Regions from separate parts of the Bradyrhizobium sp. USDA 4011 genome, predicted to be linked through region 1. Evidence: predicted binding sites of a transcription regulator. Region 1 holds the regulator's gene; the other holds the start of a gene.
The links. The regulator HrcA, encoded in region 1, represses chaperone genes, less so after heat shock. The targets are predictions, from matches to a motif close to GTTAGCACTCNCNNNNNGNGAGTGCTAAC.

Region 1 (15,431 bases):
TCCAGCACCATGATCAGCGCGCGCAGCGAATTGCCGTGGGCTGCGATCAGCGTGCGCTGGCCGCGAAGCACGCCGGGCAGGATCTCCTGCACGTAATAGGGCAGCGTGCGCGCCAGCGTATCCTTCAGGCTTTCGCCGCCGGGCGGCGGCACGTCGTAGGAGCGGCGCCAGACCAGGACCTGGTCCTCGCCCCACTTCTTGCGGGCATCGTCCTTGTTGAGGCCGGAGAGATCGCCGTAGTCGCGCTCATTGAGCGCGAGATTCTTCGTGGTCGGCAGTCCGGTCTGGCCGATCTCCTCCAGCATCAGCTTCAGCGTGTGCTGCGCGCGCGTCAGATCGGAGGTGAAGGCAACGTCGAACGACAGGCCCTGCGCCTTCAGCTTGCGGCCGGCGTCCTTGGCTTCGGCGACGCCCTGCTCGGTGAGATCGGGGTCCTTCCACCCGGTGAACAGGTTCTTCAGATTCCATTCGCTCTGACCGTGACGAACGAGCACAAGAAGACGATCACTCATTTCAGATTCCGTTTCGCTTGGCTGGATTTGATCTCGTCGAGCGGTCTCAGTCGCTCAACCCGAGAACGTCGGTCATCGAATACATGCCGGGCTTCTTGCCGTGTGCCCACAGCGCCGCCTTCAACGCGCCCTGCGCGAACAGCGCGCGGTCCTCGGCATGATGCGAGAGCGTGATGCGCTCCGAGGGACCGGCAAAGATCACGCTGTGATCGCCGGCCACGGTGCCGCCGCGCAGCGAGGCAAAGCCGATATCGCCGGCGCGCCGTGCGCCGGTCAGGCCGTCGCGGCCGCGCGCCGAATGCTGTTCCAGTGCGATCTTGCGTCCCGCGGCAGCGGCTTCGCCGAGCATCAAGGCGGTGCCCGACGGCGCATCGATCTTGGACTTGTGGTGCATCTCGAGAATTTCGATATCGAAGCTCTCGTCGAGTGATTGCGCAACGCGCTTGACCAGCGCGGCGAGCAGATTGACGCCGAGGCTCATATTGCCCGACTTCACCACGATGGCGCGATTGGTGACGCTGCGGATCACCGCATCGTCGGACTGCGACATGCCGGTGGTGCCGATGACGTGAACAAGGCCGCGCTCGGCCGCGATCGCGACATTGGCGATGGTCGCGGCCGGCACCGTGAAATCCAGGATGCCGTCGGCCGCCGCCGACATCGACCACAGATCGGCCGACAGCTTGACGTCATTGGCGGGAAGGCCGGCGAGCACGCCGGCATCCTTGCCGAGCAGTTCCGAGCCCGGCGCTTCCAGCGCGCCGACCAGCACCGCCCCCGGGGTTTCGGAAATCACCCGCGTCAGCGTGCGGCCCATCCGGCCGCCGGCTCCCGCAACAATCAGACGCATGTCAGCCATGGCTCACCTCTCACCGCCGTATAAAGCATGATCCGGCAAAGTGGAAACCGGTTTTCCGGAGCAACAACATGCCTAAACGACGGCCATCGGAGGCTTGTTCCGAGCAGCCGAACCGGCGTCCGGGCTACGGGCTGTCGTGCCCCTCGATGATAATCAGGTCGGCGATCGAATGCGGCTGCCGCACCTTGATATTGGCCTGATATTCCGGCGATTGGTAGCAAGCGAGCGCGGTCGCGTAATCGGGGAATTCGATCACGACGTTGCGCGAGCGGCTTTGGCCCTCCACGCTGGTGAACTTGCCGCCGCGAACGATGAACTTGCCGCCGAATTTCTGGAAGATCGCCGGGTTGGCGGCCATGTAGGGCTTGTAGCCCTCCTCATTGTGAACGTCGACGCGTCCAATCCAGTATCCCTTCGCCATCTCTGTTCTCCCTTGTTGTTGGTTCAGGCGAGCGCCTGGGCGATCTCGGCATGAATGGCTTCGGCCGCGGCCTTCGGATCGGCGGCTTCCATCACCGGACGTCCGACCACCAGATAGTCGGCGCCGGCGGCAATGGCGCGGGCCGGCGTCATGATGCGCTTCTGGTCGCCGGTCGCCGAGCCCGCGGGGCGGATGCCCGGTGTCACAAGGTTCATCCGATCGCCCACGATCTTGCGCAGGGCGGCGGCTTCCTCGGGCGAGCTGACGAGGCCGTCGACACCGAGCGCCTGCGCCTGCCTGGCGCGCGCCTCGACGAGATCGGAGACGTTGAGGCGATAGCCCGCCGCGTGCAGGTCGCTGTCGTCGTAGGAGGTCAGCACCGTCACCGCGAGAATCTTCAGGCCGGATCCGGCGCGCGCCTCGACCGCCGCCTTCATGGTCTGCGGGTAGGCATGCACGGTGAGAAAGGTCGCGCCGAGAGCGGCAACGCTTTCGACCCCGCGCGCCACCGTGTTGCCGATGTCGTGCAGCTTGAGATCGAGGAAGACCTTCTTGCCGCTGGCTGCAAGCTGCTTCGCCAGCGCGAGGCCGCCGGCGTAACCGAGCTGATAGCCGATCTTGTAGAAGGTGACGCTGTCGCCGAGCCTGTCGATCATCGCCTCGGCGACAGCGACCGACGGCAAATCGAGCGCCACAATCAACCGGTCCCTTGGAACGATCTTGGCTGGCTGCATGTCACCTCACATCATGCGTTGGGAATGGTCGATCAGCTGCCGCACCAGCGCCCGCATCGCGTCGATGTCGGCCTGGTGCCTCAGGCGATCCATGTCGTCATAGGCCTGCTCGGCGAATGACAGCGCCAGCTGGTTCGGGATCACGGCGGCATGGCACGCGGTCAGGATCAGGCGCAGCGCCGCCAGCGCGCGCGTGCCGCCGAGCCGGTTGCCGGATGCCGCCGCGATCGCGAAGGCGCGGCCATGGAAAACCTGGCCACGGGTCTCGTGCGGATCCTGCACGCGGCTCACCCAGTCGATCGTGTTCTTCACCAGCGCCGGCACCGAGGAATTGTATTCCGGCGTCACGATCAGCACACCATGATGGGCGCCGATCATCCGCTTCAGATTGACGGCATGCTGCGGCACGCCCGATTTGGCCTGCAAATCGCCGTCATAGATCGGCAGCGGAAAATCGCCGAGCGAGATACGGGTGACGTCGGCCCCTGATTGCGCGAGCTCCTGCGCCAGCACAGCGGCGAGCTTCGCGTTGAGCGAGCCTGATCGCAGCGATCCGGGGATCACGAGGATTTTCAGCGCGGACATTTCGAAATCGCGGTTAGGGCACGCGCCCGGCGCGATAACGCAGGGCGAGCATTTTCTCTGAAAATGCTCTTAGCTAATGTTCTGCGTGTATTCCATGCGCAAAACCGGTACCCGCTTGTGCGGAATACGCGTCAGCCCTTGCGATACACCCAGACCCGCGCGGGTGGAAGGTTCATCCAGATCCGCTCAGACGCCTCGGTGGACACGCCGGGCAGCGACTTCGGAATCGGCGGCGCCACCGAATAGGTGAACTGGACGAACGGCGCACCGGGCGCGAGGGCCAGGAAGGCGTCGCGGACCAGCTTCAGGCGGGTCAGCATCGGCTTGGTGACCAGCGGCAGGCCGGAGACCACGGCCGAGGCCGGAGACTTCATGACGTCCCACAACGTGTCGCGAAGCCTGTAGGCATCGCCCTGGACCACCTTGGCCTGCGGATAGCGTTCGCGCAGCAACGCACAGAAGCCGGGATTGTATTCAACCAGGACGAGACGCTTTTGATCGACGCCGTGCTCGATCAGCGCATTGGTGATCGCACCGGTGCCGGGTCCGAGTTCGACAACCGGCCCTTCGGCTTCAGGATCGACATATTGCGCCATGGTGCGCGCGAGCAGCCGCCCGGACGGCATCACCGCGCCCATATGCAGCGGCTTCTCGATCCATGAACGGAGAAAACGAACCTCGTCGTCAAGACGGAGGGGCTTCTTCGACGCACGCACGGACGATTGCAGAGGCATGTCGCTACCAGGCGGGACCGCGCACAATCGAGCGGTTGTCAGAAAACAGTCATAAACACGTATAGATCGAAGTCGTTACGGTCAAGCATAACGACTGCGGCTAGACGGAGCGGCTTCCGAAGAAGTCCTTGACCTTAGAGAAGAAACCCGCTGCCTCCGGTTGCGTCGCGCCGGACGAGAGTTTTTCGAACTCCATCAGCAATTCTTGCTGCTTCTTGGTCAGATTCTGCGGCGTTTCAACCACAACCTGAACATACATGTCGCCGGTCTGGCGCGAGCGGAGCACCGGCATACCCTTTGATGCGATGCGGAATCGGCGGCTGGACTGGGTCCCGGCCGGCACCTTCACCTTGGTCTGGCCCTTGTCGATGGTCGGCACCTCGAACTCGCCGCCGAGGGCTGCGGTCACCATCGAGATCGGCACGCGGCAGTGCAGGTCGGCGCCGTCGCGCTGGAAGAACTGGTGCGTGGCCAGCGACAGGAAGATGTAGAGGTCGCCGGGCGGCCCGCCGCGGACACCGGCCTCGCCTTCGCCGGCGAGACGAATACGGGTGCCGTCCTCGACACCGGGAGGAATGTTGACCGATAGCGTGCGCTCGCGCGTCACCCGGCCGGAACCGGCGCAGGAGGCGCAGGCGTCCTCGATCATCTGGCCGCGGCCCTGACAGCCGGGGCAGGTCCGCTCCAGCGTGAAGAAGCCCTGGGCCTGCCGGATCCGGCCGGCGCCGCCGCAATGCGAGCAGGTCTTCGGCTTGGTGCCGGCCTTGGCGCCGGTGCCGGAGCAGGATTCGCAGGTCACCGAAACCGGGATCTCGATCTGTGCGGTCTTGCCCTGGAAGGCCTCCTCGAGCGTGATCTCCATATTGTAGCGCAGGTCGGCACCGCGTTCGCGGCCGCCGCCGCGGCGCTGCCCGGCCATGCCGAACAGATCCTCGAAGATATCGGAGAAGGAGGAGGCGAAGCCGGCGCCGAAGCCGGGACCGCCACCGCCCATGCCCTGCTCGAAGGCAGCGTGGCCGAAGCGGTCATAGGCGGCGCGCTTGTCGCCGTCCTTCAGCACCTCATAGGCCTCGTTGATTTCCTTGAACCGGACCTCGCTGGTGGCGTCGCCCGGATTCTTGTCCGGATGCCATTTCATTGCCAGTTTGCGGAAAGCTGATTTCAGCTTGGTCTCGTCCGCGTTCCGATCGACCTCGAGGGTCTCGTAATAGCAGCGCTTGGTGGACATCCTTCAATTCCGTCCGAAGTTCGTCGCGATCGCCAAGGATTGCGCAAACGATTGCGCCTGTCTGGAAGATGCAGCGATCGCCTTAAAGAAAAATGACCCCCACTCCTCCGAGACGCGTCGCGTGCTCTTTGGTGTGAGGGTCATGATCGCAAGCCCGCTTAGGCAGACTTCTTGTTGTTCTTGTCGTCGTCGACCTCGGTGAACTCCGCGTCGACAACGTCATCCTTCGCAGCGTCCTTGGCCGCATCGGCCTCGGCCTGCTGCTTGTACATGGCCTCGCCGAGCTTCATCGAAGCCTGCGCCAGCGTGTTGGTCTTGGCCTTGATCGCCTCGGCGTTGTCGCCCTTCAGCGCTTCCTTGAGGTCGCTGACGGCGTCTTCGATTGCGCGACGGTCCGTCTCCGGAATCTTCGAGCCGTGCTCGGCCAAAGCCTTCTCGGTCGAATGAACCAGGCCATCGGCATGGTTCTTGGCGTCGACCGCTTCGCGGCGTTTCTTGTCCTCGGCCGCATTGGCCTCGGCGTCCTTGACCATCTTGTCGATGTCGGCCTCGGACAGACCGCCGGATGCCTGGATCCGGATCTGCTGTTCCTTGCCGGTCGCCTTGTCCTTGGCCGAGACGTTGACGATGCCGTTGGCGTCGATGTCGAAGGTCACCTCGATCTGCGGCATGCCGCGCGGAGCCGGCGGAATACCCATCAGATCGAACTGGCCGAGCATCTTGTTGTCGGCCGCCATTTCACGCTCGCCCTGGAAGACGCGGATGGTGACGGCGCCCTGATTGTCTTCGGCCGTCGAGAACACCTGGCTCTTCTTGGTCGGGATCGTGGTGTTGCGGTCGATGATGCGGGTGAACACGCCGCCCAGCGTCTCGATGCCCAGCGACAGCGGGGTCACGTCGAGCAGCAGCACGTCCTTGACGTCGCCCTGCAGCACGCCGGCCTGGATCGCAGCGCCGATCGCCACGACCTCGTCGGGATTGACGCCCTTGTGCGGCTCCTTGCCGAAGAACTGCTTCACCATTTCCTGGATCTTCGGCATGCGGGTCATGCCGCCGACCAGCACCACTTCGCCGACCTCACCGGCGGTCAGGCCGGCATCCTTCAGCGCCTTGCGGCACGGCTCGATGGTCTTCTCGACGAGGTCGGCCACCAGCGCCTCGAACTTGGCGCGGGTCAGCTTCATCGTCAGATGCTTCGGACCGGTCTGGTCGGCCGTGATGAACGGCAGGTTGATTTCGGTCTGCGTGGTCGACGACAGCTCGATCTTGGCCTTCTCGGCGGCTTCCTTCAGGCGCTGCAAGGCGAGCTTGTCGTTGCGCAGGTTGATGCCCTGCTCCTTCTGGAATTCGTCGGCGAGATAGCCGACCAGACGCATGTCGAAGTCTTCACCACCGAGGAAGGTGTCGCCGTTGGTCGACTTCACCTCGAACACGCCGTCGCCGATCTCGAGGATCGAGACGTCGAAGGTGCCGCCGCCGAGGTCGTACACGGCGATCGTGCCGGCCTTCGTCTTGTCGAGACCGTAGGCGAGCGCGGCAGCCGTCGGTTCGTTGATGATGCGCAGCACTTCGAGGCCGGCGATCTTGCCGGCGTCCTTGGTGGCCTGACGCTGCGCGTCATTGAAATAGGCAGGAACCGTGATGACGGCCTGATCGACCTTCTGGCCGAGATGCGCCTCAGCGGTCTCCTTCATCTTCTGCAGAATGAAGGCCGAGACCTGCGAGGGCGAATAGGTCTTGCCGTCGGCTTCGACCCAGGCATCGCCGTTCGATGCTTTGACGATCTTGTAGGGAACGAGCTTCTTGTCCTTCTCGACCATCGGGTCGTCATAGCGGCGGCCAATGAGGCGCTTCACCGCAAAGAACGTACGCTCGGGATTGGTCACCGCCTGGCGCTTTGCCGGCTGTCCGACGAGGCGCTCGCCGTCGTCGGTGAAAGCAACGATCGACGGCGTCGTTCGCATGCCCTCGGCATTCTCGATCACCTTGGCGTTCTTGCCATCCATCACGGCGACGCACGAATTCGTGGTGCCGAGGTCGATCCCAATGACCTTACCCATGGTTTTCATATCCTCTTTGCTACGGCAGGTTGGTTGGGCCCTGACGGCGCTCCGTACCGAACCCCCAGACGTTCACATACTCGCGATATTGCGACGGTGAGCCTGATATAGGAGGGAGGGTCCTGCCCGCAAGGACTGGACGCAACGTTGAGGCCTGAAAAGACTGACGTTTGAAAGATTGTGTCAGCCCGGCCGCGGCACCGGTTCAAACCCGGACCAAGTTAACAAATCGGCAAGAATGCCGCCCGCCGTCCACCGCGACATTCGCGGCACGACGTCAGCGCTGTTGAGTGAACGCTCACAAACGTCGTATGCGAGAGCGGCGCACCGGTCGAGGGCGCGCTGTTTGGCCGCTGGCGGCCGCAGGTGGTCGTTCCTGGAAACCTCGGGAAACTGGAAAGTGCCCGCCAATCAAGGCGAAAAGCCCATGAAATCGAACCGGCTGGCCTGGAGCGGAGATATGGCGGCCTGTTGCAGGGTCATCAAAACCGCTAAAAGCGGTCCGACTGAAGAGGCCATCCAGCTGCACCGGCCCCGTTGCGCGGCCATCAAGCAAAACCGGTAGACCCCCCATGACGCCTTTTCGAGTTCTCGTTGCGGTTGCCCTGCTGATTGCCGCCACCTGTCGTGGCTTTGCCGCCGACGTGGTGTTTCCGCCGGGCGCGCATGTCGGGATGAAACCGCTGGTGGGCCTCGTCCGCGCCAAATCCTTCATCGGCTTCGAGACCGAGGATCAGGGCGTCAAGGTCCTGATCGCCGACCTGCCCGCGGACGCCTACAACGAGGTCGTGAACGCCTTCAAGGCCAACCCGGCCGGTACCGGAAACATCAAGCCCGAGAGCCTCGAGACGCCGGCCGGCCTCGCCTACTACACCGTGGAGAGCGCCCGCGACGGCGCCAGCAATGTGCGGCGCTATTCCATGATCCTGCCGGGGCCGACCTTCTCCGGCTATGTCGCGGTGCAGGTGCCGGAGAACGCGAGCAAGATCTACACCGACGACGCCGTCCGGCAGATGTTCGCCTCCGCCGAGATCCGCAAGGAGGTGCCGGTCGACGAGCAGCTCGCCATGATGCCGTTCAAGGTTACCGAGCTCAGCGGTTTCAAGAATATCCGCATGCTCGCGCCGGGTGCGGCGCTGCTGATGGCCGACGGCGACGACAAGGGCCTTGAGGCCAAGCCCTTCATGCTGCTCGGCGTCATCGCTTCGGCGCCGGCCACGCCCGATGATCGCGGCCGCTTTGCCCAGCAGATCGCCACCACGATTCCCGGCGTGCGCGACGGGCGGATCACCATGTCCGAACCGATCCGGATCGACGGCCAGCCCGGTTTCGAGACACGGATCGACGCCGTCAGCGGCAAGGACAACACCCCGGTGACCATCGTGCAGTGGCTGCGATTCGGCGCGCAGACATCGCTGCGGGTCATCGGCAGCTCGCCGCGCACCGATTGGGAGACCGCCTTCCCGCGCTTCCGCACGGTCCGCGACGGCATCCAGCCGCGCGGCTGATCCGCCCTTCGTAAGGCCGGTTGGAAAAATCCCACTTTCGCCGTTCGCCGAACGGAACTAGCCTCCTCGCGCGGTATCAAAGCGAGGAGGGGCGCGATGTTGGATCGACGACAGATAGTTGCAGGCCTCGGCACGTTGGCGCTTGCGACCCTGGTTCCCAGCAGACTCTGGGCGGCTGCGATCAAGCCCGACGATGGCTCCGCGCTGCTCGTGATCGACGTCCAGAACTGCTTTCTGCCCGGCGGCAGCCTCGCCGTGAAGGACGGCGAGCAGGTGGTGCCGGTGATCAACAAGATCGCCAAGAGCTTTGCCAATGTGGTGATGACGCAGGACTGGCACACACCGGGACACATCTCCTTTGCCTCGGTCCATCCCGGCAAGAAGCCGTTCGAGACCATCGACCTCGCCTACGGCAAGCAGGTGCTGTGGCCCGACCACTGCGTGCAGGGCACCGACGGCGCCTCGCTGTCGAAGGATCTCGCGATCCCGCAGGCCGAGCTGATCATCCGCAAGGGTTTTCACAAGGACGTCGACAGCTACTCTGCCTTCACCGAAGCCGACGGCAAGACCACCACCGGGCTTGCCGCCTATCTGAAGGCGCGCAATGTCGAACGGGTTTTCGTGGCCGGGCTCGCCACCGATTTCTGCGTGGCATGGACCGCGCTCGATGCGCGCAAGGCCGGCTTCGAAGCCTATGTCGTAGAGGACGCCTGCCGCGGCATCGACACCCAGGGATCGCTGGCCAAGGCATGGACCGACATGGACAAGGCCGGCGTCAAGCGGATCCAGTCGTCGGATATCGGGTAAGTCGCGCCTCGCGCGAGATTCGTATGGCCGAGCTTGGGGCCCCGTCGCATTCGACTTCGCGCGACGCCCGCCGTCGCCGCGCATGGCGGGCCTGATTGTCGGAATTACAGGTTACCGCGAGACGGCGGCAGGCCACTTCTTCCACCGTCAGACCGCACCGCTGATCGTGCCGTTGATCATCAGCTTCGGCTCGCCCTATCTGATCGCGCTCGCGCGTCAGCCTGGACCATCCGACCGTCAGCTGAGCTTCACGGCCGGACTGCACGCCGGACCCGTCAACATCGAGTCCGACGGCTGCGCCGAATCCGTGCAGGTGGATTTCACGCCGCTTGGCGCCTATCGCTTCTTCGGCGGCGCCATTGCCGAGCTCACCGGGCGCATGGTCGATCTTGGTGATGTGCTGGGCCGCGATGGGCGGCGGCTGCGCGAGCAAATCGGCGCCGTACCGTGCTGGCAGCGCCGCTTCGACCTGATTGAAGATTTCGTACTTCGCCGCCTCGGCCGCGGGCCGTCCGAGGAAGTCGCGTTCGCTTATCGAATGTTGGCGCGATCGGGCGGCACCGCCCGGATCACGGCGATCGCTTCGGAGATCGGTTGGAGCCGTAAACACCTCGCCGGCCGGTTTCGATCCGAACTCGGCCTCGCGCCCAAGCCGGTGGCGCGCATGATGCGCTTTCATCAGGCTTGCCGGCTTGCGCAGTCTGGCGCAGCCGACGGCTTGGCCACAATCGCTGCGGAGAGCGGCTACGCCGATCAAGCCCATCTCGCTCGCGAGTTCGTCGAGTTTGCCGGGGAACCACCGACCGCTTGGGCGCGCCGCCTGACGCTGACCGACAGCCGGCTGTCGCATTCCGGCGAGCTGCAGCCGGACTGGTAACAAACCTTCAAGCCGAAGCCGGATTGCCTCGTGCAGAGTGGCGCCATCAGCCAAGGAGGCCTGTGACATGACGCACGACATCGAACCCCCGCGCATCTACCCGACCCTGCGCTGCAAGGACGCCGAGGCGATGATCGTCTGGCTCAAGACGGTGATCGGATTCACCGAGCACGTGGTCTACCGCGACGGCGGCGTGATCCACCACGCCGAGCTCGCCTACGGATCCTCGATGCTGATGCTGGGCCAGAGCCGCGACGATGCGTATGGCAGGCTGGTCGGCGATGCCACCGGCCGCCGCACCGATTCAATCTACACCGCCGTCGACGATCCCGACGCCCTGCATGCAAAGGCCAGGGCGGCGGGTGCAAAGATCGAAATGGAACTGCGTGACACCGATTATGGCAGCCGTGATTTCTCCTGCCGTGACCCGGAAGGAAATCTCTGGAGCTTCGGCACCTATTGGCCGAAGGCTCATGAGAAGCCGCTGCCGTGACACGACAGTAGCAAGCTCACGGCTTCAGAGCCGGCGTCGGACCGATCAGACCGTGATGTCGGCGGTCGGGGCCGCCTTGGCGCCGCCCTTGGAGACGCCAACCAGCGCCGGACGCAGGATGCGGTCGCCGATCATGTAGCCGGCCTGCACGACCTGCACCACCGTGCCCGACGGCACCGAGGTGTCAGGCACCTCGAACATCGCCTGCTGGAAGTTCGGATCGAACTTCTCACCGATCGGATCGAACTTCTTTACGCCGTTCTTCTCCAGCGCGTTGAGCAGCGAACGCTCGGTCAGCTCGACGCCTTCGATCAGCGCCTTCAGGCCGGGATCGGCGGCTTCCTTGGTCTCGGCCGGCACCGCGTCGAGCGCGCGCTGCAGATTGTCGGCGATATCGAGCACGTCGCGGGCGAAGCCGGTGATGCCATAGGTCTTGGCGTCGGCAACCTCGCGGCGGGTGCGCTGACGGAGGTTTTCCATCTCGGCCAGCGTGCGCAGCGTGCGGTCCTTCGCCTCGGCGAGTTCCTTGGCCAGCGCCTCGGCCGATCCCACCTCGGGATCGTCGGGCATGATGTAGGGCTTCGAAACCACGGGCTCTCCCGTCGGCGCCGAATTCTCGCTGTTGTCATTGGCCCGGTTCGGATCGGTCATGGCTTGCCTTCTCGAAAAACTCGCGTCGGTTCAAATCTTGGGGATTGCTGCCCGGGATATCGTGCTTTGGGCGGCGAAAATCAAGCGTAACATACCCCCTTCGGGCACCGGGCTCTCCGGCCCGGGTGAACGAAACCCGTCAAGTGCAGGCCAAATCCGCCCCGATCAGCCGCCCAGCATCTTGCTGACGATGCGCGCGGCATAGTCGACCGTCGGGATTACGCGTGCATAGTTCAGCCGCGTCGGCCCGATCACGCCGAGCACGCCGACGATCCGGCCCTGGGCGTCGCCGTAGGGCGCGATGATGGTGGAGGAACCCGACAGCGAGAACAGCTTGTTCTCCGAGCCGATGAAGATCCGCACGCCCTCACCGCGCTCGGCGCGACCGAGCAGATCGATCACGCCGCGCTTGGTCTCGAGATCGTCGAACAGCGACTTGATGCGCTCGAGATCGTCGAGTGCATGCAGATCCTCGAGCAGATTGGCGTGACCACGCACGATCAGCTGGCGGTCCTCGTTCGCGCCGCCGGACCAGCTCGCGATGCCGGCCGCGACGACCTTTTGCGTGAGCTGATCGAGCTCGGCGCGGCTTTGCGTCAATGCCGTCTCGAGCTCGAGGCGCGCTTCGGCCAGCGTCCGGCCGCGGATCCGCGCATTGAGGAAATTGGTCGCTTCGGTCAGGGCCGAGGACGGCACGCCCGGCGGCAGCGCCAGCACCCGGTTTTCGACCTGGCCGTCTTCGCCGACCAGCACGACCAGCGCCTTCTCCGGCTCCAGCCGCACGAATTCAATGTGCTTCAGCCGCGCATTCGACTTCTGCGTCAGCACCACGGCCGCGGCACGGGTCAGCCCCGACAGCCGCGTCAGCGCTTCGCCAAGGGCCGCCTCGACCGACTGCGCGCGATCGACGGCCGCCAGCTGGGTCTGGATCGATTGCCGCTCGGCCTCGGTGAGGTCGCCGACCTGCATCAGGGCGTCGACGAAGAAACGCAGGCCGAGTTCGGTCGGCAGCCGGCCCGCCGATGTGTGCGGCGCATAGATCAGGCCGAGCTGCTCAAGGTCCGACATCACATTGCGGACGGAGGCCGGCGACAGCGGTAATGCGATCAGGCGCGAGATATTGCGCGAGCCGACCGGCTCGCCGGTCGCGAGATAGCTTTCGACGATTTGACGAAAAATGTCGCGCGACCGCTCATTGAGCTGGGCGAGCCCGGCATGCGGCGCGATCAGGCCGATCGGATCGTGATGAGTCACACTCCAGTCCCTCACAATTGCTGCCTAATTTGTCGATCCGGGGGGCCGGTGACAAGTATGCATTCAACCCCTTGATACCGGGACGTTACCGGGGCCGAAAACCCTTGCCGCTGCCCCTTCCCCCTCCTACAAGCACGGCCAACTCATTTTCTCGGAATTCTGGAGGATTTCCAATGCGGCCAAGCCGCCGTGCGCCCGATGAACTGCGTCCCGTGTCGCTGGAACGCGGCGTCGTCAAATATGCCGAGGGTTCCTGCATGGTGAAGTTCGGCGACACCCATGTGCTGGTGACCGCCACCTTGGAAGAGCGGTTGCCGCCGTGGCTGAAGGGCCAGGGCCGCGGCTGGGTCACCGCCGAATACGGCATGCTGCCGCGCGCCACCCTGGAACGCACCCGCCGCGAGGCCTCCGCCGGCAAGCAGGGTGGCCGCACGGTCGAGATCCAGCGCCTGATCGGCCGCTCACTGCGCGCCGCCGTCGACCTCGAGGCGCTCGGCGAGCGCCAGATCACGGTCGATTGCGACGTCATCCAGGCCGATGGCGGCACCCGCACCGCCTCGATCACCGGTGCCTGGGTGGCTCTGGCCGACTGCATCAACTGGATGAAGACCCGCAACATGCTGAAGACCAACGTGTTGCGCGACAACGTGGCGGCGATCTCCTGCGGCATCTACCAGGGCACGCCGGTGCTCGATCTCGACTATGCCGAGGACTCCGAGGCCGACACCGATGCCAATTTCGTCATGACCGGCGACGGCCGCATCATCGAGGTGCAGGGCACCGCCGAGAAGACACCGTTCTCGGAAGGTGAATTGCTGGCGCTGATGGCACTGGCGCGCAAAGGTGTCGCGCGTCTGGTCGACTTGCAAAAGATCGCGGTGGCGTAGTCAGATTGGCCATGCATCGCCGAATCACCGGAAGGCTCGTCATCGCCACCCATAATCCCGGCAAGCTTGCCGAGATGCGGGAACTGCTGGCGCCGCACGGCGTGGAGGCGGTGTCGGCCGGCGAGCTCGGGCTCGCCGAGCCCGAGGAGACCGGCGGCAGCTTTCGCGCCAATGCGGCGATCAAGGCCATTGCGGCCGCGAAGGCCTCCGGACTGCCGGCCTTCGCCGACGATTCCGGCCTCGTGGTCGACGCGCTCGACGGCGCACCCGGGATCTACTCGGCGCGCTGGGCCGGCGAGGGCAAGGACTTCATGGCGGCGATGACGCGGATCGAGCGCTTGCTGCAGGAGCGCGGCGCCATCGCGCCGGACCAGCGCAGGGCGCACTTCGTCTCCGCGCTGTGCGTGGCTTGGCCCGACGACCACCTCGAGGAGGTCGAGGCCCGCGCCGATGGAACCTTGGTCTGGCCGCCGCGCGGCACCGCCGGATTCGGCTATGATCCGGCTTTCCTGCCCGACGGTTACACGCGGACCTTTGGCGAGATGAGCAGCATCGAGAAGCACGGCCTGCCGCCGCTCGGACTCGGCCTGTCGCATCGCGCCCGCGCCTTCGTGAAGCTCGCGGAGATCTGCCTTGAGCCACGCTGAACGAGAAGCTTTCGGCGTCTACGTGCACTGGCCGTTCTGCCTGTCCAAATGCCCGTATTGCGATTTCAACAGCCACGTCCGGCACGCGCCGGTCGACGAGGCGCGCTTCGTGCGCGCGTTCGCCCGCGAGATCGAGACCACGGCCGCGCGGGTGCCGGGACGCGAGGTCACCTCGATCTTCCTCGGCGGCGGCACGCCCTCGCTGATGCAGCCGCAGACGGTGGGCGCCGTGCTCGATGCGATCGGCAAGCACTGGCAGGTCTCGCGCGATGTCGAGGTGACGCTCGAGGCCAATCCGACCAGCGTCGAGGCGACGCGCTTTCGCGGCTATCGCGCGGCCGGCGTCAACCGCGTCTCGCTCGGCGTACAGGCACTGGACGATGCTTCGCTGAAGGCATTGGGCCGCCTGCATACCGCGCGCGAGGCGCTCGACGCGGTCGCGATCGCGCGCTCCGCGTTCGACCGCTACTCGTTCGATCTGATCTATGCGCGGCCCGACCAGACGCCGCAGATGTGGGCCGACGAATTGAAGCAGGCGATCTCGGAAGCGGCCGAGCATCTGTCGCTCTATCAGCTCACGATCGAGGAAGGCACGCCGTTCTTCGGGCTGCATGCCGCCGGCAAATTGCAGACCCCGGACGAAGCGACCGCGCGCGCGCTCTACGACGTGACGCAGGAGGTCTGCGCCCGCGAGGGACTGCCGGCCTACGAGATCTCCAACCACGCCCGCACCGGCGCCGAGTGCAAGCACAACCTGGTCTATTGGCGCGGCGAGCAATATGCCGGCATCGGCCCCGGCGCGCATGGAAGGCTCGACATCGATGGCGTCAGGCACGCGACCGCGACCGAGCGGCGCCCCGAGGCCTGGCTGTTGAACGTCGAGGAGCGCGGTCATGGCGTCGTCACCGATGACAGCCTCAACAGCGAAGAACGCGCCGACGAATTCCTCTTGATGGGGCTGCGGCTCGCCGAGGGCATCGATCCCCAGCGCTATGCCAAGCTCTCCGGCCGAAAGCTCGATCCGCACCGGATCGCGATGCTGCGCGAGGAAGGCGCGATCGCCGTCGATGCAGACGGACGGCTGCGCGTGACGAAGTCGGGATTTCCGGTGCTCGACGCTGTCGTCGCGGATCTCGCGGCCTAGCAGGCTGTTGAAGAAGTCGATGGCGAAGCG
Region 2 (15,431 bases), 3.3 Mb from region 1:
GACCGAGGTCGCGAAGTCGGAAGCGCCGACACCGTCACTTATGTTTAACGATCGGTTTGCGGCCGCCGCGCCCGAGGGTGTCGCGTCCAGCGTCGTGGCTGACGCCGCACCGCAGATCGACCCGATCAAGCAGGCCGCTGAACCCAAGGTCGCCGTAGCGGCGAGGGCGGTGGCGACGGCAGAACTCGCCGAGACATCGAAGCCGTTGCCGGCGCCGAAATCGGTCGAGACCGCCAAGAAGCAAGCCGCCGCCAATCTGAAGGTGGCGCTCAACGATCCCTCCGCGACGGTTGAGTCCAAGGGGACCGAGAAGGCGCCCGAGGCCAAGCAGGCGACCAAATCCGGTGGCGTCCGTGACATGGCCGCGCGCGCCAAGGCCGCGGTGCTGTCGATCGCATCGAACGAGCGGCAGACCATGGTCGAGAAGCTGTGGGGCAAGCGCGAGCCGAGCGGCGGGCTGCTCTCCTTCGCCTCCGCCGACGCCAATGTCACGGGCAGCATTCCCTCGACGCTGGACCAGAACCCGATGCTCGGCGGCTCGCCGCCCTATGACCGCCAGACCGCGGTCTACGATATCTCGGCCAAGACCGTGTATTTGCCCGACGGCACGCGCCTCGAGGCGCATTCCGGCCTCGGCTCCAGGCTCGACGATCCCAGGTCCTCGCATATGAAGATGGTCGGCGTGACGCCGCCGCACATCTACGAACTCAAGCCGCGCGAGGCGCTGTTCCACGGCGTGCCGGCGCTGCGGCTCAATCCGATCGGCGGCGAGGGCAAGATCTTCAACCGCGACGGCCTGCTCGCGCACACCTTCATGCTCGGTCCGAACGGCGACTCCAACGGTTGCGTCTCGTTCAGGGACTATTACGCGTTCCTCGATGCCTACCGTAACAAGGGCATCCGCCGCCTCGCGGTCTTGGCGAGGATTCAGTAAGCGCCGTCCTCCTTGGGGGCGCCGCCCCCACGGCGTGAACGACGCGATGCAGCCCCCCTACCTGTCCGAAGGTCGCAGTCCCATCCCTTGAACGGCCGCTGGCGGCGCTATATCCTGCGAAATACAAGGATGCCGGGGCCAACAGCGCCGAGCTTACGAGGGTCACAGAACCCGCGGAGCAGGGGAGGGAAGCATGAGCCGGTCGCCAGGCGTCATGCACACGGACAGGGTTCTCGACGTGCTGGCGGGAGGCGGGGCGCCATCCGACCTGTCGGCGTCGTGGCGTCGTTCGGGCCATCTGCATGCGCTCGATCCGGCGAGCCGCCTGCCGTCGCATCGTCTCGGCGAGGCTGAAATCGCCGCCGCCCAGCAGCGGCTCGGCGAATTCCTGAAAGTCGCCCAGCGCACGCTCGACCGGCTGTTCCTCGCGGTGGGCGGGGTCGGCTGTTCGGTGCTGCTGGCGGACCGCGACGGCGTCGTCGTCGACCGGCGCGGCGCGGGCGCCGATGACGCGACGTTCGACGCCTGGGGGCTCTGGACCGGTGCGGTCTGGAGCGAGAAGTACGAGGGGACCAACGGCATCGGCACCTGCATCGTCGAGAAGCGCCCGCTGTCGATCGACCGCGGGCAGCACTTCTTCACGCGCAATTCCGGACTGTTCTGCACCACCGCGCCGATCTTCGACGAGCATGGCGAGCTTGCCGCGGCGCTCGATGTGTCGTCCTGCCGGGCGGACCTGACCGGCGGATTTTCCCGGCTGATCGCGACAACGGTGAGGGACGCCGCGCGCGCGATCGAAGCCGAGAATTTTCGCCGGGCGTTTCCCGATGCGCGAATTCTGCTGACACCGCGTAGCGAGCGCGCCGTCAACTCGCTGCTCGCGGTCGATCGCGACGATCTCGTGATCGGTGCAACGCGCGCTGCGCGCCGCGCGCTTGGCCTCAACGCGGCGTCGCTGGCGCGGCCGTTGCCGGCGGCCGATCTGATCGGCGAGACGCGCGACGACGGCGGCCTGGCCGCCGCGGAACGTGCAGCGTTGCAGCGTGCGCTGGCGCGCGCCGGCGGCAATGTGTCGAAAGCCGCCAAGGATCTCGACATGTCCCGCGCCACATTGCACCGCAAGCTCAAGCAGCTCGGCTTGCATCGCTAAGGCGTTTTCGAGCGTTCAGGACCAGCGCCCGGAGCGCTGACGCATCTGTGCCAATTTGCGGCGCACTCTGTCTCAGATTTGCGACAGTTCCCCTGCGGCCCTTGGGGCGGGCCCCTGTTCTGTTCGCCTGATTTGACCGAGCGTTCCGGCCAACGCCGTGTGCATCGGCGTGCCAACGGAGGAACAGATGAACAAGGTTGACATGCAGTCCGTGCTCAAGGCGCCGTTCGCCAAGCGCTACGGCAATTTCATCGGCGGCGAATGGCGCGAACCCCGGTCCGGAAAGTATTTTGAGAACATCTCGCCGGTGACCGGCCTTCCGGTCTGCGAGATCCCGCGCTCCGACGCGTCGGATATCGAGGCCGCGCTCGATGCCGCACACGCAGCCAAGGACGCCTGGGGCAAGACCAGCGTCGCCGAGCGCTCGCTGATCCTCAACAGGATCGCCGACCGGATGGAAGCCAATCTCGAAAAGCTCGCCACTGCCGAGACCTGGGACAACGGCAAGCCGATCCGTGAGACGATGGCCGCCGACATGCCGCTGGCGATCGATCACTTCCGCTACTTCGCCAGCGCGATCCGCGGACAGGAAGGCTCGATCTCGGAGATCGATCACGACACTATCGCCTATCACTTCCACGAACCGCTCGGCGTGGTCGGCCAGATCATTCCCTGGAATTTCCCGATCCTGATGGCGGTCTGGAAGCTCGCACCGGCGCTTGCCGCCGGCAACTGTGTCGTCCTCAAGCCGGCCGAGCAGACGCCGGCCTCGATCATGGTGTTGCTCGAGCTGATCGGCGACCTGCTGCCGAAGGGCGTGCTCAACGTCGTCAACGGCTTCGGTCTCGAGGCCGGAAAGCCGCTCGCCTCGTCGAACCGGATCGCCAAGATCGCCTTCACCGGCGAGACCACGACCGGCCGGCTGATCATGCAATATGCGTCGCAGAACCTGATTCCGGTGACGCTCGAACTCGGCGGCAAGTCGCCCAACATCTTCTTCAAGGATGTCTGCGCCGAGGACGACGATTTCTTCGACAAGGCGATCGAAGGCTTCGTGATGTTCGCGCTGAACCAGGGTGAGGTCTGCACCTGCCCGAGCCGGGCGCTGATCCATGAATCGATCTATGACCGCTTCATGGAGCGCGCGCTGAAGCGCGTCGAAGCGATCACCCAGGGCAGCCCGCTCGATCCGACCACGATGATCGGCGCGCAGGCGTCCTCCGAGCAGCTCGAGAAGATCCTCTCCTACATCGACATCGGCAAGAAGGAAGGCGCCGAGGTGCTCGCCGGCGGCGAGCGCAACAATCTCGGCGGCGGGCTCTCGGGCGGCTACTATGTCAAGCCGACCGTGTTCAAGGGCCACAACAAGATGCGCATCTTCCAGGAGGAGATCTTCGGGCCCGTGGTGTCCGTGACCACCTTCAAGAACGATGAGGACGCGCTCTCGATCGCCAACGACACGCTCTACGGCCTCGGTGCCGGCATCTGGAGCCGCGACGTCAATCGCTGCTACCGGTTCGGCCGGGCCATCCAGGCCGGCCGGGTCTGGACCAACTGCTACCACGCCTATCCGGCGCATGCGGCGTTCGGCGGCTACAAGCAGTCCGGCGTCGGCCGCGAGAACCACAAGATGATGCTCGACCACTACCAGCAGACCAAGAACATGCTGGTGAGCTACAGCCCGAAGAAGCTCGGCTTCTTCTGATAACCCGGCTGCCTCCGCGTTCGGGGACGAAGACGGCTTCGGCGGGTGTCCCGCCGCAGCCTCCATCACGGAGGCCGAGATGGCTGACAAGGTGACCGCGACGCCGGCTGCGCTGGCGCTGATTGCCGAGATCGTCGCCGATCATGGGCCGGTGCTGTTTCACCAGTCCGGCGGCTGCTGCGACGGTTCGTCGCCGATGTGCTATCCGCAAGGCGACTTCCTGATCGGCGATTATGACGTCAAGCTCGGCGAGATCGGCGGGGCGCCGTTCTACATCAGCGGCTCGCAATACGACGTCTGGAAGCACACCGATCTGATCATCGACGTCGTTCCCGGCCGCGGCGGCATGTTCTCGCTCGACAATGGCCGCGAACGCCGGTTCCTGACCAGGTCCGAAATCTGCGCGCTGCCGCCGCGCCAGACAGGATAGGGCGATTCGGCGCCGATCTGGAACTGGAGGCCATTGTCGCTATACTGCGCTGATCCAGGGCGAGTCCCAACTCGGCAACGGATCCGGTGCAAAGCGAACATGTCTCCGACACCCCCCATCGAAACTCCGCCGCCGATCACGACCGAAGCGTTCGTCGATGCCGGCGCGGCGGTTGCCCGTCTCGAAGAGATCTACGAGCGCAACACAGCCTTCCTGCGCAGTCGCTTCGAGGCCTATGTCAACGGGGTGCCGTGCACGACGCGGGTGCGTGCGCACTACCCGTTCGTGCGCATCACGACCTCGTCGCATGCGAGGCTCGATTCGCGGCTTGCCTACGGCTTCGTCGCGGGACCCGGCATCCACGAGACCAGCATCACCCGGCCGGATATTTTCCGGACCTATCTCACCGAGCAGATCGGGCTCTTGATCAAGAACCACGGCGTGGCGGTCGAGATCGGGGAGTCCAGCGAGCCGATCCCGATTCATTTCGCTTACCGGCGCGACATCAATATCGAGGCGGCGCTGACCGTCGCCGACAGCTCGGCGTTCACACGATCGCTGCGCGACGTGTTCGATACGCCGGACCTTGCGGCGATGGACGATGCGATCGCCGACGGAACGTTTGAACTGACGCCGGGGACGCCCGAGCCGCTGGCCCTGTTCCGTGCCGCACGCGTCGATTACTCCTTGCGCCGGCTCTATCACTACACCGGCACCGATCCCGAGCACTTCCAGAATTTCGTGATCTTCACCAACTACCAGTTCTATGTCGACGCCTTCGCACAATCGAGCCTCCAGCGCCTCGCGGCGGGCGAGGAAGGCCTCGAGGCGTTCGTCGCGCCCGGCAATCTGATCACGCGCAGCGCGCTGGCAGGCGGCGGCGCCACGGGCACCGCATCGGAGCGCGTGCCGCAGATGCCGGCGTTTCATCTCGTCGAGCCCGGCTATCGCGGCATCACGCTGGTCAATATCGGGATCGGCCCGTCGAACGCGCGCAACATCACCGATCACGTCGCGGTGCTGCGGCCGCATGCCTGGCTGATGATCGGGCATTGCGCCGGACTGCGCAACACGCAGCGGCTCGGCGACTACGTGCTGGCCCATGGCTATGTCCGTGAGGATCACGTGCTCGATCACGAGCTGCCGCTCTGGGTGCCGATCCCCGCGCTTGCGGAGATGCAGGTCGCGCTCGAGGAGGCGGTCGGTGAGGTGACCGGGCTCACCGGCTTCGAGCTCAAGCGCTTGATGCGCACCGGCACGGTCGCCAGCGTCGACAATCGCAATTGGGAAATCAGCGGCCCGCAGGTGATCCGGCGGATGTCGCAATCGCGCTCCATCGCGCTCGACATGGAATCGGCGACGATCGCCGCCAATGGCTACCGCTTCCGCGTGCCCTACGGCACGCTGCTGTGCGTCTCCGACAAGCCGCTGCATGGCGAGATCAAGCTGGCGGGCATGGCGAGCGAATTCTATCGCCAGCGCGTCGGCCAGCACCTTCAGATCGGCCTGAAGGCGCTGGAGCGGCTCAAGCAGCAGGAATCCGAGCGGCTGCATTCGCGCAAGCTGCGCAGCTTTGCCGAGGTCGCGTTTCAGTAGCCGATCAAGGTCGATGCGCTCGTAAGCCCTCGCTGGAGAGGGAGCGCTCGCCGGCGATCACGCCGCCATCTTCTTCCACAGCTGTGTCTCGATGCCGACGGCGGCCTTCACGTGCGGCCGCGCCTGCATTCGCGCAAGATAGTCGACGAGTTCGGGCCACTGCGCGATATCGACGCCGGCAGAGCGAAGCAGCATCAAGGCCCAGGCGAGATGCGCGTCGGCGACCGTGAAGCGGTCGCCGACGAGATAGTCGCGACCATTGAGGCGCGCGGCGGCGACCGACACGGTTTGCCCGATCCGTTCGCGCGCGCTAGCCTTCGATGCATCGTCCTTGTACCAGAAGGTCGGAAACAGGAAGCCTTTGTGGATCTCGGTGCCGATGAAGCTCAGCCATTCCTGCAGGCGATAGCGGTCCAGGTCGCCCGGCGGCGGCGCGAGACCGAGCTCGGGCTTCCGATCGGCGATATACTGCAGCACGGCCGCGCTTTCGGTCAGCCGCTCGCCGTTCTCAAGAACCAGTACCGGCACCGCACCCTTCTGTGACACCACGCGAAAATCGCTGTCGTCGTCCAGCACCTTCTTGGTCCAGATATGGGCAAGGTGGTAACGCGCCTCGATGCCGGCTTCCATCAACGCGATGCGGCTGGCGAGCGAGCAGGCCATGGGAAAGAAATAGAGCTGGAGCATATTGCATCCTCAGGCGAGGGCATTGCCGCGTGCGATGATCGCGAAGCGGTCGGACAGTTCGGCGAGGGCGACCTCGTGAATGAGCTTCGCGGCGATCGTGCCGCCAGTGCCGTCGGGCAGGTCGCGGGTGGCGCAGCTGTCTGCGTCGATGGTGGTGCGGAAGCCGAGATCGAGCGCGGCGCGGGCGGTCGAGCTCACGCACATATGCGTCATGAAGCCGGCGAGCACGAGCTCCTTGCGGCCGGCCGCGGCAAGCTGCGCGTTCAGGTCGGTGCCGGCGAAAGCGTTCGGCAATTGCTTCTCGATCACGATCTCGCCGGGCCGCGGCTTGAGCGGCGCGACGATCGCGCCGCGCTCCGCGGTGCGATCGAACAGGCCGCCCGGCGCTCCCTTGTGCGCGATGTGGATGATCGCCGTGCCGCTTTCCCGCGCGCGGGCGAGCAATGCGGTCGCGCGCGCAATCGCGGGTTTGGCGTCGGGCAACGCGAGGGGACCTGCGAGATACTCGTTCTGGATGTCGATCAGCACGAGGCAGCTGTCGCCGAGGCGGGGCGGGGTGAGGTCGATACCGGCAAGCTGCATCAGCGTTTTGGCCGCGGTCATGGTCGTGAGAACTCCGGGGATGCGTCGTGCGAAAATATAGCCGCGGACCGGCCTGCTGTTATGCAGGGATATTGCAGCCGGTGGCTGCGTTATTGCAGGCCAGCCGGAGGCGATGTAGCCTGAGGCCATGAACTGGGACGACCTTCGCATCATCGCGGCCGTCAGGGATGAGGGCACCTATGCCGGCGCCAGCGCGCGGCTGCGCATCGACGAGACCACCGTCGGCCGCCGGCTGGCGCGGATCGAGCGCGCGCTCGGGCTGCGGCTGTTCGAGGCGGCCGACGGCGTCCGCAAGCCGACCCGGCAGTGCGACCTGGTGCTCGCACATATCCAGGCGATGGCCGCGCATGCCGAGGAGATCGGCCGGATCGGCGAAAGCCTGCCCGGGCCGGTCGGCCGGCTGCGCATTGCCTCCACCAACGCGATCGCCGAGGAAGTGCTCGCGCCGCGTACCAGCGCATTGCTGCGCGCCAATCCGGGCCTCACGCTGCAATTCCTGACCTCGAGCGACAACGTCAAATTCTCGCGCTGGGAAGCCGATCTCGCGATCCGCCTGCGCAAGCCCGACAAGGGCGACTTTGCGATCTCGAAGCTCGCCGAGGTCAGGCTGTATTTCTTCGAGCCGGCCGCGACGACAACCGGAGAGGCGGTGACGTGCGCCTATCCGGACGAGCTCGGAGCAATCCCCGAGATGCAGTTCCTGCGCGCGAAGCGGCTTCGTGCGCGCTGCGTCACCGACAATGTCCGCATCATCCACAAGCTCATCCAGTCGCATCAAGCGGTCGGCGTGCTGCCGGAGCATAGTTGCGTGGACCTGATGACCGATCGCCGTCTGCGCGCCACGCTGCTGCCGAAGCGGCGCGACGTCTGGCTTCTGGTGCAAAGCCATCTCAAGCGCGATGTGGCGACGCGCGTCACCATCGACTGGCTGCGCGCCTGCTTTCAGGACGCCGCGCGCGGCGGGTAGAAGAATTGGAACTCTCGCGGTTCCGAAGTTCTACGGGGCAACAATGCGCATTTAGCTATTGCGTCCGGCGGCGCATTTGCATCTAACTCTTGGGACGCGGCCGCAGAGAATTCCATCGTGTGGTCAAGCGTTTGGAATTCGTTTTTGAGCTTGTGTCCGAGTGAGTTTGCCGTGCGACCCTTCATGACGTTCCCGCAGGTAGGCATTTCCGGCGGAACGCGTAACCGCCTTCTCGCAACACTGTCGCCGGCGGATTTGGACCTCCTGAGGCCCGAACTTGAGACGGTCGCGCTCGAACAGGATGCTGTCCTGGCGCGCGCCGGTGACGAGATCGACTACGTCTTCTTTCCCCACAGCGGGGCGATCTTGCTGATGATCGACATGGCGGACGGGCACACGGTCGCCACCGGTGTGGTCGGAAGCGAGGGGGCCGTGGGCAGTCTTTCGGTGCTTGGGGCGTCACCGTCAGGCATTACCGCAGTTGTTCGTGCGGCCGGTACCGCGTCGCGGGTTCCCGCGGCGCGCTTTCATGCAGCTTTCGGCCGCAGCCCCGGGATCCGGCAGGCGATCCAAAAGCACGTCAGATCGATGCTGATCCAGTTTCAGCTTGGCTCCGCCTGCAATGCGCTCCACCCGGTCGAAGCGCGGATGGCGCGCTGGCTGCTCCAGCTGCGCGACCGCGTCGACAGCGACGTTCTTCCGCTCACCCAGCAGGCGCTGTCGCAAATTCTCGGCGTACGACGAACAACGGTGACGTTGCTGATGCGCAATCTGCGCAAGCGCGGTGCGATCAGATCCGATCAACGAGGCCGGATCGAGATCGACCGGGCGCGGCTGTTGGCGGCGGCGTGCGAATGCCATCGCGTCATGCGTCTGGAGGCCGAGCAGATCTTCTCGGGCGACAAGGTTCGAACCGGAGGAGCGGCGCTCGCCGACGATCCGCGCATCTCGGAAATCGAGGCGGACGACGCCGTGTGAGCGCGCTCCCGGCGCGATCAGCTTCCTGGCCGCCGATCAGGCGCCCGCGCGGGGGAGGACGCCATCTCGATCTTGGCAATCTCACGCAGCACCTTCGCCGTCTGGCGCAACTCATTGCGCTCCGGGCCCGGCTTCAGCCGTCGTGCTTCATCGAGAAAGTCCTTGGCCTGCAGCAGCCAGGCAGACGTTTCCGTTGAGATCTGCACATGCGCCATGGCGTCCCTCCATCGCGATCATCAATCGTGGCGGCAACTCTTCAGGCCGGTGAACCGACGCTGCGGCGCCCCCGCATGCGGATGCTCGGCTCGTCGACCCAGGCGTCTCGCGCAAACCAGGCGTGATCGGTGCGGCAGAATGGACAGGAGGTGCGGGAGAAGAACACCGTACTGCGTCGAAAGCTCTCGCGATCGGTTTTGATTCCGGTGGAAATCGCGTGCCCGGTTTGCGGACATTTGACCATGACCATGCCCATGTGAGCCTCCCCTCCCATAATGCTTTTTTGCTTTTGCGGAAAAGCTCCGGCCGGTTGGATTGGCCTCAGGTCGGTGCGGGTACTTGGGGGGCATCGCGCACCTACGGCTTTTGACGGAGCATCGGGCAGTGGGGGCTGCATGCTCGTCACTGGGCTTCATCCAACCGGCCAGATCCCTCCTCGAACGAATCCTCGATGTGAGTTGAACGCCGCTTCTTTAGGCAGCCTCGCGGAGAACCGCGGCGAAGCGTTGCCTGGCTGGTTCGCGGGCTTGCGTTGTGCCCGTCTGGTCGGACTGTTGGCTCGACAACAGCATTGCGAAGAAACGCCTGCCGTTCACCGTGACTTTCATTTGGCTTTCACTCACCACACAGCCTCCCTCTCAAGCGAAAGCATTCTCCGCGACGCCTGCTCGCGTCACGGGAGCTGACGCTCCGTGTTCGATTCGGATTTTTGAGTGACCTTCGATTTCGTCCCGAGCTTACTGTGCGGGACGAAGGCGGGGTTGTCGGTTCGGTTTGCGACTCTCGCCGATATTTTTTTTAGAATGTCAACTCAACTAACATATGTTTATGGAGAGTGCTGTGCATAAGCAACGCTTGCCGTGGGCAGCAACGTCCTGCTTCCGCGCGAGGCTGCGCAGACCGTCCAACTTGAGCGTGCGGCAACAAGTGCGCCGTTGACCGCCCAAAACAAAAACCCCGGCATCGCTGCCGGGGTTTTGCATTTCGTAAATTGCCCGAGTGGCTGGACCTTAGAAGTCCATGCCGCCCATGCCGCCGCCCGGAGGCATTGCGGGGCCGCCGGCGTTCTTCTTCGGCAGCTCGGCAACCATCGCTTCCGTGGTGATCAGCAGCGCGGCAACCGAGGCAGCGTTCTGGATCGCGGTGCGGACGACCTTGGTCGGGTCGATGATGCCCTTCTTGACGAGGTCGGCATACTCGCCGGTCTGGGAGTCGAAGCCGTAATTGTAGGCCTTGTTCTCCAGGATCTTGCCGACGATGACCGAACCGTCTTCACCGGCGTTGATCGCGATCTGGCGAGCCGGGGAGGACAGCGCCTTGCGCACGATCTCGACGCCGGTCTTCTGGTCGTCGTTCTTGGTGCGCAGGCCCTTGAGCTGCTCGGAAGCACGGAGCAGGGCGACGCCGCCGCCCGGGACGATGCCTTCCTCGACAGCCGCGCGGGTCGCATGCATCGCGTCATCAACGCGATCCTTACGCTCCTTCACCTCGACCTCGGTCGCGCCGCCGACGCGGATCACCGCGACGCCGCCTGCCAGCTTGGCGAGACGCTCCTGCAGCTTCTCACGGTCGTAGTCCGAGGTGGTCTCCTCGATCTGCGCCTTGATCTGGGCAACGCGGGCGTCGATGTCGGCCTTCTTGCCGGCGCCGTTGACGATCGTGGTGTTTTCCTTGTCGATCATCACCTTCTTGGCGCGACCCAGCATCTGCAGCGTGACGTTCTCGAGCTTGATGCCGAGGTCTTCCGAGATGGCCTGGCCGCCGGTCAGGATCGCGATGTCCTGCAGCATGGCCTTGCGGCGATCGCCGAAGCCCGGAGCCTTGACGGCCGCGACCTTCAGGCCGCCACGCAGGCGGTTGACGACGAGGGTGGCGAGGGCTTCGCCTTCGACGTCTTCAGCGACGATGACCAGCGGCTTGCCGGTCTGCACCACGGCCTCGAGCAGCGGGAGCAGCTCGTTCAGCGAGGAGAGCTTCTTCTCGTTGATGAGGATGTAGGCGTCGTCCATCTCGACGCGCATCTTGTCGGCGTTGGTGACGAAGTAGGGCGAGATGTAGCCGCGGTCGAACTGCATGCCCTCGACGACGTCGAGCTCGGTCTCGAGCGACTTGGCTTCCTCGACCGTGATCACGCCCTCGTTGCCGACCTTCTTCATGGCGTCGGCGAGGAACTTGCCGATCTCGGCATCGCCGTTGGCCGAAATGGTGCCGACCTGGGCGATCTCGTCGTTCGAGGTGACCTTCTTCGAGTTCTTCTGGAGGTCCGCAACGACGGCTTCGACCGCGAGGTCGATACCGCGCTTCAGGTCCATCGGGTTCATGCCGGCGGCAACCGACTTGGCGCCTTCCCGCACGATCGCCTGGGCGAGCACGGTGGCTGTGGTGGTGCCGTCGCCGGCCGCGTCAGCGGACTTGGAGGCGACTTCGCGCACCATCTGGGCGCCCATGTTCTCGAACTTGTCCTCGAGCTCGATCTCCTTGGCGACGGTGACGCCGTCCTTGGTGATGCGGGGAGCGCCGAACGACTTCTCGAGCACGACGTTGCGGCCCTTAGGGCCGAGAGTGACCTTCACCGCGTTGGCGAGGATGTCGACGCCGCGCAGCATCTTGTCGCGAGCATCGACGGAGAATTTGACTTCTTTAGCTGCCATCTGAATTTTTCCTTGAGATTTACCTGGGAGGGAAAGAGGCGCTTAGGCCGCCTTCTTCTTGGAAGCGGGGACGTCGAGCACGCCCATGACGTCGCTTTCCTTCATGATCAGCAGATCTTCACCGTCGATCTTGACCTCGGTGCCGGACCACTTGCCGAACAGGACGCGGTCGCCGACCTTGAGGTCGATGGGGATCAGCTTGCCGGCTTCGTCGCGGCCGCCCGGGCCGACGGCGATGACTTCGCCCTGCGAGGGCTTTTCCTTGGCACTGTCCGGAATGATGATGCCGCCAGCAGTCTTCTCTTCGGCGTCGATGCGCTTGACCACGACGCGGTCGTGAAGCGGACGGAATTTCATGCAGTCCTCCTAAACGTTTGCATATGCTGTAGATTTTTGGAGTGTTAGCAGTCCAGCCCAGCGAGTGCCAAGCTGGCTGAGCAGGAGATAGGCCAAGCCTTGGCGGCGGGCAAGTGGCTCTAGCAGAAAAATTGGCACTCGCGAATGACGGCTGCCAGCATCATTTCGGCATCCTTAATACCGCCCGGCAGGGGGCACCGGGCTATTAGCAGATGCGGTAAGCTGCTGCTAACGCAAGAAATTTCAACAACCTATTAAACATTTAGGCTTGAGATGGGTTAGTCGCGTGCGTCACATTTCTCTCATGTGAGCGCATCCATTGCCGGTGGTCCGGCGGGAGTCGGCCGCCATGTGAATGCGCTCCGTCACAGGAGGTTGGCATGGTCTCGCGAGTTGGTGGGGGTGTTTCCGACGATTTCCGGAAGCAGTTGTTGGGGTATGGGCTGACGACGGCGCAAATCCTCTATCGGATGCCGGATCATCCCTCGTTGCTGCAAACCTATGTCTGGCAGAACTACGACCTGTTTCCGAAATTTCCGGCGCTGCAGGATTTCCTCGCCTTCTGGCAGGAGAAGCTCGAAGGCCCGCTGTTTTCGGTAACGGTGGCGCATTCCAAGCTGGTCAAGCCGGCCGAACTGCGCGCCGTCGACGGCGTGTTCCGGCTGCATTGATCCGCAAGGGCGGCGAGGCGCGGCTTGCGCCTTTGCCCGCCTCGCGCGGCGCGACTTGTGTTAGCCTCTAACAGTCACAAGAAGACGGGAGGCGAACAATGGCCAAGAAGACGGCATCGAGATCCGCAGCCAAGACCGCGGTGAAGAAGAAATGGTCGGGGTTCGGCGCCGGCGCCAAGAAATCGTCGGCGAAATCGTCCGCGCGCAAGACCATCAAGTCCAAGGGCCGCGTCACCGCGGCCAAGAAGAGCGCGCCCAAGACGGCAACCAAGGCAGCAACCAAGGCAGCAACCAAGGCACGGCCGAAGCAGCGCGTCGCCATCAGCCATCACCGCGAAGAGGATTTCAAGGCCGATGGGCTGCGCGCCTACGCCAAGTATCGCGATCTTGGCATCGCCGCCGCCTCGCATGGCCTCGCGCAGGCGCATGTCATCCGGCTGCAGGGACCGTGCAATCCGGACGAGGTGTCGAAGCTGCACTTCCACGACGTCGACTTCCAGATGGTCTACGTGCTCAAGGGCTGGGTGAAAACCTACATGGAAGGCGAGGGCGAGACGCTGATGCAGCAAGGCAGCGCCTGGACCCAGCCGCCGCGCATCCGGCACATGATCCTGGACTATTCCGACGACGTCGAACTGCTGGAGGTGATCCTGCCGGCCGAGTTCAAGACGGTGGAGCTGAAGGCGTAAGCCTCGCTTCGTCATGGCCGGGGTTGACCCGGCCATGACGACTTTTTAGCGCGGCCCGATGGATTCCGGGCTCGCCCTTCGGACGCCCCCGGAATGACGCGGCACGTCGGGACCCGGATCACCCGGGCACACACAGCCTCTGGACACTGACATCCGCCAGCGCCTCGAATATCGCCGGCGTCCGTTCGAGGCGGGCGATGGTTCGCGCGCCTTCGAGGGCGGCGACCAATGCGGCTGCGGTAGAGGATGCGCGTGCGGGAGTGAAGCCGCACCCCCTGAAATGCTCGGCGATGATCTCGGTCGAATCAACGAATCCGCGCGCCACCCGTTTGGTTAGCTCGGCATCGAGCGCGGGCAGCTCGTTCGCCAGATTTTGCATGAGACATCCATACTGGAAATCAGAGGCGACCATTTCGGCGGCGAATGCGCGGAAAATCTCCTGAACGAAATTGAGGACATCGCCCGCCGTATTCGCCGAGATGCTCCGCAAAACAGCAATTCTAGCCGCGAGGTAATGATCGATCGCTTCTTCTGCGAGCTGTGCCTTGCCGCGTGGAAAGTGGAAGTAGAACGATCCTTTCGGCGCACCGCTTTCTGCAATGATCTGGGTCAATCCGGTCGCGGTGTAGCCCTGGATGCGAAACAGCCGTTCGGCCGTGGCGATCGCGCGCGCGCGGGCATCAGTCTTACGTGGCATGCCGCGAAGATAATACGTTTCGCTTGACGCCGCTATGGTGATCGCCATACTATGGCGATCACCATAGAAAGTGTCCGGCGATGCCGCTCGACCAAATCCCAAGCCGGGAAGCGTCCCGACGAGCCGTCCTGGCGATGGGGGCAGCCAGCCTGGTTGCGGCTTTACTTCGACCGACCGGCGCGAATCCCTTAGGAGCGGCTGATATGACCTCATCAACGTATGGCGCAGGCACGCTTCCCTACGGGGTCCGCTCGCGGATGATCCATGGGGTCAACGGTCTCGACGTCCATCTTCTCGAGGCTGGTTACGAAAGCCCCGGCCGGCCGCTCGCGCTGCTTCTGCACGGCTTTCCGGATCTGGCTTACGGCTGGCGACACCTGATCCCAATTCTGGCTGACGCCGGGTACCATGTCGTGGCACCCGATCAGCGGGGTTTCGGCCGCACCACCGGTTGGGTGAATGACTATGATGCCGCGCTAGGGCCCTTCAGCCTCCTGAACATGACGCGTGACGCCCTCGGATTGGTGTCGGCATTGGGCTATCGGCGTACGGCGATGCTCGTCGGGCACGATTTCGGCTCGCCCGTGGCGGCCTATTGTGCGCTAGCCCGACCTGACGTCTTTCCCTCGGTGGTGCTGATGAGCGCGCCGTTCCCAGGTCCGCCGGCGTTTCCGTTCAACATTGCAGAAAGCGCGGCATCGTCGGTTCAACCGAACACTGAAAGCCAGAAGCTGGCGGCCGCGCTGGCGGCGCTCGATCCGCCGAGACAGCATTACCAGCAATACCTGAGCACGCGGCAGGCGAACGATGACCTGTGGCATCCCCCTCAAGGCTTACACGCGTTTCTTCGTGCATTCTTCCACGTGAAGAGCGCTGACTGGCCGGGAAACAAGCCGCATCCGTTGAAGGCGCCAACCGCCACAGAACTTGCACAAATGCCGACCTACTACGTGATGGATCTCGGCAAGACGATGTCGCAGACCGTCGCTCCATTCCAACCTTCCGCCGCCGAGGTCTCGGCCTGCAAATGGCTCACCGAGCCGGAACTTGGCGTGTACACGGCGGAGTACGGCCGCACCGGGTTTCAAGGCGCCCTCATG

Region 2: a site for HrcA is predicted at 12,318-12,346, ahead of ACVW1C_RS35385 (co-chaperone GroES). Genes of this name have one in related genera too.

The regions. Positions count from the first base shown of each region.
Region 1 is NZ_JBSSGG010000001.1:4,158,425-4,173,855, forward strand. It holds gene ACVW1C_RS19430 (2,3-bisphosphoglycerate-dependent phosphoglycerate mutase) at 1-512, opposite strand, end outside; gene dapB (4-hydroxy-tetrahydrodipicolinate reductase) at 559-1,371, opposite strand; gene ACVW1C_RS19440 (DUF1330 domain-containing protein) at 1,496-1,792, opposite strand; gene pyrF (orotidine-5'-phosphate decarboxylase) at 1,816-2,526, opposite strand; gene ACVW1C_RS19450 (NADPH-dependent FMN reductase) at 2,533-3,111, opposite strand; gene ACVW1C_RS19455 (class I SAM-dependent methyltransferase) at 3,243-3,845, opposite strand; gene dnaJ (molecular chaperone DnaJ) at 3,946-5,073, opposite strand; gene dnaK (molecular chaperone DnaK) at 5,232-7,133, opposite strand; gene ACVW1C_RS19470 (hypothetical protein) at 7,706-8,641, shown strand; gene pncA (bifunctional nicotinamidase/pyrazinamidase) at 8,738-9,448, shown strand; gene ACVW1C_RS19480 (helix-turn-helix domain-containing protein) at 9,531-10,325, shown strand; gene ACVW1C_RS19485 (VOC family protein) at 10,393-10,818, shown strand; gene grpE (nucleotide exchange factor GrpE) at 10,864-11,469, opposite strand; gene hrcA (heat-inducible transcriptional repressor HrcA) at 11,635-12,723, opposite strand; gene rph (ribonuclease PH) at 12,897-13,610, shown strand; gene rdgB (RdgB/HAM1 family non-canonical purine NTP pyrophosphatase) at 13,622-14,257, shown strand; gene hemW (radical SAM family heme chaperone HemW) at 14,244-15,401, shown strand.
Region 2 is NZ_JBSSGG010000001.1:7,482,330-7,497,760, forward strand. It holds gene ACVW1C_RS35325 (tlde1 domain-containing protein) at 1-934, shown strand, start outside; gene ACVW1C_RS35330 (GAF domain-containing protein) at 1,128-2,084, shown strand; gene adh (aldehyde dehydrogenase) at 2,272-3,789, shown strand; gene ACVW1C_RS35340 (DUF779 domain-containing protein) at 3,869-4,219, shown strand; gene ACVW1C_RS35345 (AMP nucleosidase) at 4,319-5,815, shown strand; gene ACVW1C_RS35350 (glutathione binding-like protein) at 5,873-6,502, opposite strand; gene ACVW1C_RS35355 (cysteine hydrolase family protein) at 6,512-7,105, opposite strand; gene ACVW1C_RS35360 (LysR family transcriptional regulator) at 7,233-8,072, shown strand; gene ACVW1C_RS35365 (Crp/Fnr family transcriptional regulator) at 8,256-9,050, shown strand; gene ACVW1C_RS35370 (hypothetical protein) at 9,068-9,265, opposite strand; gene ACVW1C_RS35375 (hypothetical protein) at 9,307-9,522, opposite strand; gene groL (chaperonin GroEL) at 10,277-11,917, opposite strand; gene ACVW1C_RS35385 (co-chaperone GroES) at 11,960-12,274, opposite strand; gene ACVW1C_RS35390 (usg protein) at 12,655-12,945, shown strand; gene ACVW1C_RS35395 (cupin domain-containing protein) at 13,044-13,634, shown strand; gene ACVW1C_RS35400 (TetR/AcrR family transcriptional regulator) at 13,753-14,331, opposite strand; gene ACVW1C_RS35405 (alpha/beta fold hydrolase) at 14,535-15,431, shown strand, end outside.